2 regions of the Ruegeria sp. HKCCD6119 genome follow, and region 1 is predicted to be linked to the other one. Evidence: riboswitches for the same ligand, from Rfam matches in the RefSeq annotation. Region 1 holds a riboswitch; the other holds the start of a gene.
The links. Region 1 has a riboswitch for cobalamin ahead of GS611_RS06910 (DUF1636 domain-containing protein). Riboswitches for the same ligand answer to the same signal wherever they lie in the genome.
Positions count from the first base shown of each region.

Region 1 (4,177 bases):
CCGACGCGCCTTTTCCCGAAAACGAAGTGGCGTTGACAATGGCAGATGGGTTCAGCGCAACAACCTGTTCCCGCAACCATTCGGCGGCTACAGGCGCCTTGAGAGACGGGGCAAACAGGCCCACCGCCGCGTATCCACGGGCGCGCAGGCTGCGGATCAGGGCTGCGATCGGGGCGGTGTCTGCCGAGGTCAGGTAAGCGCGGTAAAAGGTGACGAGGATTCGTTTAGTCTTGCCTTCGAATGCGGTTTCCACCGGGATTACGCCGCGATCCGGACACCACACGCCACTTTCGGGCAAGGTCTTGGCGCCCATCACCGGACCGGCATAAAGCCCCGCCGCCAAAGCCATCTGCGCCAGCGCGGCCTGTGCCGCGACCTCGCCGCCGGTATCGCACAGATGCGCCAGACGCCGCAGGGTCGAGACCGGCAGGGTGGAATAGTCATCCAGCCGCGTGTCCTCGCGCCCGTCGGCGGGCAGCACCGCCAGTGCGATGCCCTTGGCCTGCGCCAGCGCCAGAACCTGCTGCAACCCATAAGCCCAGTAGGGCATCCCGCCGATCAGACGGATCAGAATGCCCTTGGCGCCTTGAAGCGTCTGTTCGACATAGGTATCGACCGACAGCGGGTGTTTCAGAGCCGTCAAATTCGCCAGCCGCAGGGTCGGCATTCGCCCTTCCGGTCCGCCACCACGATGCCAGCCCGCCGCGAAAGCGCCTAGGTCGCTGTCCGAAAAGGACAGCACCACCAGGTCCGCCGGGCTCTGGCCCAGATCGGTTGGGGTCTCGGTTTCCTCGAGCCCGTGGCTTTCGCGAAAGACGACGTGCATGGCTTACTCGGCGGCCTCACGCACACCCACGAGGATTTCGCGGATTTCCGCCTCTTTGATATCGTCATGCTCGGCGATGACGACCAGACGCGAACGGCGTTCTTCACCGGGTTCCCACGGGCGGTCATACTGGTGACGCACGCGGGCACCCACTGCCTGGACCAGCAGGCGCATGGGTTTGCCCTGAACGGCGGCATACCCTTTGACGCGCAGGATGTTCAGTTCATTGGCCAGGCGTTCGATATTGGCGACCAGTTGGGCCGGATCGGTCTGCTCGGGCAGCTCGACGATGATGCTTTCGAAATCGTCATGCTCGTGATCGTGATGGCCGTCGTGATGCGAGGGTCGGGCGTCCATGTCATCCTCGGCGGCGGCTTCCAGACCCAGCACAACGCGCACGTCCACGGCACCTTCGGCCACTTCGACGACGGGCAGGGGGCGCGGCGCCTCGGCGGCGATGATCTCGCGCGCTTTGGCCACGCCTTCTGGGCCGGCGAGGTCGGGCTTGGTCAGCAGGATGATGTCAGCGCAGGAGATCTGATCCTCGAACACCTCGGACAGGGGCGTTTCGTGGTCGATCGAGTCATCGGCCATGCGCTGCGCATCCACTGCTTCGACATTGGGCGCGAAGCGGCCTGCGGCCACGGCCTCGGCATCGGCCAGGGCGATCACGCCGTCGACGGTGATCTTCGAGCGGATGTCAGGCCAGTCGAATGCCTTGAGCAGCGGTTTCGGCAGGGCCAGACCGCTGGTTTCGATCAGGATGTGATCCGGGCGTGGCTCCAACGCCATCAGGGCCTCGATGGTGGGAATGAAATCATCTGCCACGGTGCAACAGATGCAGCCATTGGCCAGTTCCATGATGTTTTCCGCCGGGCAATCAGGAATGGCGCAGGATTTCAGGATGTCGCCATCGACGCCTACATCGCCGAACTCGTTGACCACGACAGCAAGGCGCTTGCCCTGTGGGTTCTGCATCAGGTGACGCACCAAAGTGGTCTTGCCCGAGCCCAGAAAGCCGGTGATCACTGTGACGGGGAGTTTTTCGAGGTTCGACATGTCAGGCTCCAATGGGGGGAATGCGCGAGGCACAGTTCTTGCGAAAATGTTCGGGGCGTTCGCGCCATTTCACCAAACCATCTTCGGTGGCCAGATACTTGGTCGCGCCGTCGACGATGACGTCGACATGATCTGTTTCGTTCAGGTTTTCATACACGAAGGTCCAGCGGCCCGGCCCGCGCAACACGATCGAACAGCCTTGATCACAGTTTGACAGGCATTCAACGGCTTTCAGGGTGACACCGTCGGGCAGGTCCGCCTGTTCCAGAGCCTTGTGTAACAAAGCGCCCGGGCGTTGCGTGTCATCTTCCACAGGCAGGCCGCGACGGCAGGTGGTACAGACCAGCAACTCGACTGGTGCGGTATCGGTCATGTCTCTCATCCCCCCAAATCCTCTTCGCGGGGGACGGGGTTTCATGCGGGCCACGAATGGTCATGGACCCGACACCGGAACACCCCGCCCGGTTTCAACTTCGGTTGTTGGCAGGTCTCCCGGCTTGCGGATGCCAGAGGCGGGCCTCTGTCGGATGTCCCGCCTTCCCGGCTTTCGGGCCAGTGGCATTGGGCATCCTCTCCGTTCACGGTCGCGGGGGCGGCTGCGTTTGGCGGCAAGACCGTTGACGCATTCCCTTTTCATCGGCTGTCACCGACACCAACGAAAGGGACATGCGGCACCGCTGGCCTGCTTGTCAAGCGAGTCGCGCGCAACAATGATGCAGAGGCATGGAAAGCGACCTGTGGGCGTCGATGGGCGGCATGGCGTGCCGGGCTCCAGCCCGAGATGGGCCGGGCGACGAACAGTATGTTAGCAAGGGGCGTAGACTATGGTGAACGGGTGCCTTGACTGAACGTGTCAAGATGATGGGAAAGACCACCGAACACCCCGGATCCTCTTGCGCTAATAGATGACGTTGATCATGAGCAGCGAGACGACCAGAAACAGCGCCGTCATTATTCCGCCGGAGCGGACGAAATCCATCACCTTGTATCCGGCCGGACCCATGATCAACGCGTTTACCTGATGGGTTGGGATGATGAAGCTGTTCGAGGTCGATATGGCGACCGTCAGGGCAAAGACGGCCGGGTTTCCACCCGCCGCCACCGCAATCGATACTGCCAGAGGCACCAGCAGGACCGTGGCCCCCACGTTGGACATGACCAAAGAAAAGGCCGTCGCCAGAATGGCGATGCCGGTTTGCAACGACCAGAGCGGCCAGCCGTCCAGAATTATCATGATCTGCTGGGCGATCCACGCGGCCGTGCCTGTGTTCTGCACGGCTTGTCCCAAAGGTATGAGGCAGGCGAGCAGGAATACGGTGTTCCATCCGACCGCGCGGTACGCCTCGTCCACGCTGAGCACACGGGTCAGCATCATGCCCACCGCGCCGGTAAGAAGACAGAGTGAAAGCCGGACGTCCGTGAACAGGATCAACGACAGCGAAATGGCGAAGAATGCCAGGGCCCAGCCGACTTTTTGCGGCCTCAGCTCGTCCTGAGGAAAGTCTGTCGTCACAACGACGAAATCCGGATCTCGTTTGATCCGCATCAGGTTGTCCCATCTGGTATGGGCCACAAGCATGTCGCCCGCCTGAAACTTTTCGAGCCCGATCTGAGTGGATTCGTGATCCTCGGTCTCGACATGGCTCAGCGTCTCTTCGCCGCGGTGAATGGCCAGCAGCGACATCCCGTAGGTCTTGCGAAACAAAAGCTCGCGGGGGCATTTGCCGATCAGCTTGCTGTCAGGCGTGATGACCACCTCGGCCACGCCTGCATTGGTTGGGGCGAACTCTTCGACGAAAATGTCCAAGTCCGGAAGAACGGTCAGCCCGTATTTCTCGGCGAACTTCTCGACCTCCCAACGGCGGCCGACGATGGCCAGCCGACACGGCGCTGCAATTTCCGCTGTCAAAACCTGAACCATCGAGGTTTTGCCGCGATAGAAGGTTGAAATGATGTACAGGTGGTTTTCGTGGTTGATGTCGGCCAGAATCTCGCCGACCAGGGGGCTGTCCTCGGGCACCACGACTTCGAACACATCAGCTTTGAGGCCATAGACCCTTTGCAGGTATTCCTGTGTCCCTTGTCCGGTACCCGTATTGTCAGGTCCTTCAGCCTCGGGCAAAACCCAGCGTCCCAACAGCAGAAAGTAACCAATTCCCGTCAGGATCAGAACCGCACCGATCGGCGTGACCGAGAACAGGCCGAAGGGCTCCATTTTTTGAGAGGCCGGCAGACTGTCATTTGCCGTCAGGATCAGATCGTTCAGCAGGATAAGAGGAGACGACCCCACCA
Region 1 covers NZ_WVQV01000001.1:1,382,386-1,386,562, reverse strand. Annotated here, with positions in the region: gene cobN (cobaltochelatase subunit CobN) at 1-826, opposite strand, end outside; gene cobW (cobalamin biosynthesis protein CobW) at 830-1,885, opposite strand; gene GS611_RS06910 (DUF1636 domain-containing protein) at 1,887-2,258, opposite strand; cobalamin riboswitch at 2,350-2,557, opposite strand; gene GS611_RS06905 (SLC13 family permease) at 2,784-4,177, opposite strand, start outside.

Region 2 (4,177 bases), on a different contig from region 1:
CACTGGTCGAGAGCATATGAACCTCGTCGATGATATAAATCTTGTAACGCGCGCTGGCGGCGCGATAGCGGACACTGTCAATGATCTCGCGGATGTCGTTGACGCCCGTACGGCTGGCGGCGTCCATCTCCATCACGTCTACATGGCGGCCTTCCATGATGGCGACACAATGTTCACACTGACCGCAGGGTTCGGTCGTGGGGCCACCGGTTCCGTCGGGTCCGATGCAGTTCATGCCCTTGGCGATGATCCTTGCTGTCGTGGTTTTGCCGGTGCCGCGAATGCCGGTCATGATGAAGGCCTGCGCGATCCGGTCGGCCGCGAACGCGTTTTTCAGGGTGCGCACCATGGCATCCTGACCCACCAGATCGGCAAAGGTTTCCGGGCGATATTTGCGGGCGAGAACCTGATAGGCGGGGCTGGAGCTGTCTGTCATGTCTTCTCGTTGGGATTCGGTGCTTGGGCACAGCGTAGTGGCCACCGTTGCCCGCGTCCACAGCGTGGCGCGATGATTTTTGATTTAGAAACGAGTCGCTTTCGCACTAAACTGCATCAGCGGATTTAATGGCTCATTTTTGTATAGAGTTCTTTGGGGAGGACAGGATTCATGTCGCAGTTGGTGATCTACGCCCTGCAAGTCGGTGGCGGAACGCTGGCGCTGACCTCGATGCCCGGACGCGGCGGAGATTACTCCAGCGATCTGGATATGATCGCAGCCTGGCAGCCGGGGCTTGTTGTTTCGATGACGACGGATGTCGAAATGCTTCAGGACGGGGCGCAGGAATTTGGAAGCGATATTCAAAGCCGCGCCAGCCGATGGGTTCACCTGCCGATCGAAGATTTCGGAGCGCCGACAAAAGCGATTGATGACGCGTGGCCGTCCGTCAGCGCCGCGGCCCGGCACGCGCTGTCCGGCGGAGGTCGCGTATTGGTACACTGCCGCGGGGGCTGTGGCAGGTCAGGTATGATTGTCCTGCGGCTGATGGTCGAATGCGGCGAAGGCGCGGACACGGCGCTGCAACGATTGCGGGCGGTGCGCCCTTGCGCCGTCGAAACGGATGCGCAACTGGCCTGGGCCTCTCGGCGTGCCCAGGCACAGGTCAGTCTGGACTCAGATTGAAATCTGCGCGGGCGCGCAAGCAGGTTTTCGAGGCCGGATCGTGGAAACTTCGATCATCGCGCAGGGTGGGGTTTTCACGACGCCGGATGGCATCGCGCTGAACGTGTTTCCGAAGATCAGGTCGGCATAGCCGTTCAGCGGCTCAATCGCGGTTTCGGGCTGCGTCCCGCAAAAGACACGAATGCGGTCTGATTGCGCGCGGAAAATTGCATGACATCCTTCGCTGCAATGTGACAGCTCGCTGCTGCCCTCAATCTCGAAATCGTCACTTGTGGCCGAGGTCGCCTGGGCCATGGCTTCGGATATCGAGCGCGCCAGCCGCGCCAAAGCGGGACAGGTTTTGCCCGTCCGCTGACATACTGTTGCACTGAATTCATGTGTCTTTGTCTTCCAGATCATCCTGCGCCCTCCGCGCTTGGTGGACAGGATATTTGGGACAGGTGGGACAGCGTGATGCCGTCAGGACCTGCCCGGACACCCCGCCCGAGTTTCGGTTTCGTTTCCGATGGCAGGTCTCCTGACTTGCGGGTCATCGCTTTGCCGACCTTCCCAGCCTTTGGGCCAGTGGTGTTTCGGCATCGCTTACCGCTTACAGTTGCGGGGGCAGTCGCGGATTTGGTTGTTGCCTGCATGACCAGACAATACCGCACCGTGTTCCCTTTTCATCCCGACCCCTTGTGGAGGCCGGAAACCATCACACAACCGCTAGCGTTTGAGCACGCATCGAGTCAAGCCGATCTTTTGACCGGACGCTTGGTCATGCTGGATACGGTGTTGGTTCATGCATAGTGTCGAGGGCGTTGAGGTTCGGAAACCGGATTTACCAAGCGCAAAGCCAGAGATCATGTTGGACACAGAGCAAACGGTAATGACCGAAGAATTTCGCTTTCCGTCCGGGCAGAAAACACTGTCTGCCCGGTTGTACAGCCCGCTGTCTTCGCCCGAAATCGTCGTCGTGCTGAACAGTGCAACGGGTGTGCCGCGCGATTATTACCGTCATTTCGCACGATGGCTTGCTGCCGAGCGGGGTATGGCCTGCCTGACCTATGACTATCGCGATTACGGGCATTCCTTGACCGGCCGCCTGAAAGATTCGCGTGCGACCATGGCGGATTGGGCCTTGATCGACATGCCCGCGGCACGGGCAGAAATGCGCAGACGGTTTCCCGATTCGCAGCATTGGACCATCGGCCATTCGATCGGCGCGATGTTGGGGCCTGTGCAGCCGGATATCGATCTGATTGATCGCATGATCTGTGTGTGTTCGGGGCTGGTAACCCTAAGCGACCATCCATGGCCCTATCGTGGTTTGGCAGGATTGTTCTGGTATGGTCATGCCCCGCTTTTGGCCCGAGCCCTTGGCTACCTTCCCGGAAAGGCGATCGGGTTCGGCTCGGATCTGCCGGCATCGGTCTATTGGCAGTGGCGCAAATGGTGTACGGCGCCTTTGAACTATGTGCCTGAAATCGGGCATGAGTTACCTGCCGCGCAGTGGAAGGATTCTGGAACGCCCGTGGATTTGTACACCTTCAAGGACGACCAGATGGTGCCGCCGGAAGCGGTTTGGCGGCTTGCGGATCTTTACGGCCCCGATGCCAACCGCCACCTGCTGAGCCCTGCCGATTTCGGGTTGCCCGAGGTTGGTCATATCGGAGCATTTGCCCGGCGCAATGCAGCGGTTTGGCCGCGACTGATCGCTTGATCAGACGCGGCGCAGGACGGGCCGGGCACCGTCCAACGATCACCGGTTGCGAAGTTTCTTTTCCTTCATGACGCCACGGACCATCTTGCCGAACGCTTTGTCCCGCGCCCGGGACTGCGCGACGGTTTCAGAATTGCGCTGATCTTCGCGCCGAAGCTTGCGCCACCGGTCCAATCGAGCCGGATCAAGCGTGCCGTGGCTTATTGCCTTTTGCACGGCACATCCGGGCTCGGAGCTGTGCTGGCAATCCGAAAAACGGCAGTCCCGGCTCAACTCGGCAAGGTCCGAGAAAACGTCGTCGATCCCGTCCCGAGCGTCCAGCAGGCGCAACGCGCGCATTCCGGGTGTATCGATCAACCAGCCACCGTTGCGCATCCGGTGCAATGCGCGTGCGGTCGTCGTGTGCCGGCCCCGCGCGTCATCCTCGCGAATGTCCGAGGTGGCGAGATCCTGATCGGTCATGGTATTGGCAAGTGTCGTCTTGCCAACGCCCGACGATCCAACCAGCGCTCCGGTCTGGCTTTTGGGGCACCAGGACAGAACCTTTTCAACCTCTGCCGGGTCCAGCGCGTTGATCGCCAGAACCGTCAGGAACGGATCCAGAGATTGCACCTGCCCCGAGAAACTGTCGGGGTCCGCCGATTTGTCGGCCTTCGTCAGAACAACGACCGGGTAACACCCGGCCTGATGCGCGAGCGCCAGATATCGTTCCAGCCGGGGCAGTTTGAAATCGGCATTGCACGAGCTGACGATGAACAGCACATCGACATTGGCTGCGATCAGTTGCGTCGCGGCGCCTGTACCCGCGGCGCGTCGGTGCAGCAGGCTGCGCCGGTCGAGCAAATGGCGCACGCGTTTGTCGTCATCGGCGAGAACCCAATCGCCAACAGCATAGCTGCCGGTCGTTTGATCGGGGGTCAGTAACGGGACTTCGCCGTCAGGGTTAAGCCCTATCAGGCGGTCCCGATGAACGGAAGTGATGCGAAAAGGCGTGCAGGAAGGATAAGCCGCGTGTTGCGCGGCAAAGTGAGAGGACCATCCCAGGTCCGAAAGTGCAAGAAACATTGGTTTGCCTGTCGTCAGAAACAGCACTCCCGACGGATGGCGATCGCTCATCCCCGGGTCATGTATTCAGGCAGTCAGTCGATACCGTGAGGTCAGAACCGTGCTGCCCGAAGGATCTTTGCTACAATCATAAAGCCCTCCTGCGGCCAAGGTTCGTAAAGTGAGAGGTTGGACATCGACCCAAGCGGGGCTCGTTGTGGCTGCTTCCTTCCGGACCTGACCAGGTTGGCGAGGCGCTCGCCCGCGCCAACCTCTCGACTTTGGATATAGGGAAGGCTTCGGCAAAAGAC
Region 2 covers NZ_WVQV01000015.1:46,737-50,913, reverse strand. Annotated here, with positions in the region: gene GS611_RS19810 (DNA polymerase III subunit gamma/tau) at 1-469, opposite strand, end outside; gene GS611_RS19805 (dual specificity protein phosphatase family protein) at 608-1,120, shown strand; gene GS611_RS19800 (hypothetical protein) at 1,112-1,519, opposite strand; cobalamin riboswitch at 1,610-1,831, opposite strand; gene GS611_RS19795 (hypothetical protein) at 1,989-2,822, shown strand; gene rsgA (ribosome small subunit-dependent GTPase A) at 2,862-3,938, opposite strand; RNA gene ffs (signal recognition particle sRNA small type) at 4,046-4,144, opposite strand.
Region 2: it holds a riboswitch for cobalamin, as region 1 does, so the genes downstream of both, GS611_RS19800 (hypothetical protein) here and GS611_RS06910 (DUF1636 domain-containing protein) in region 1, are expected to answer to the same signal.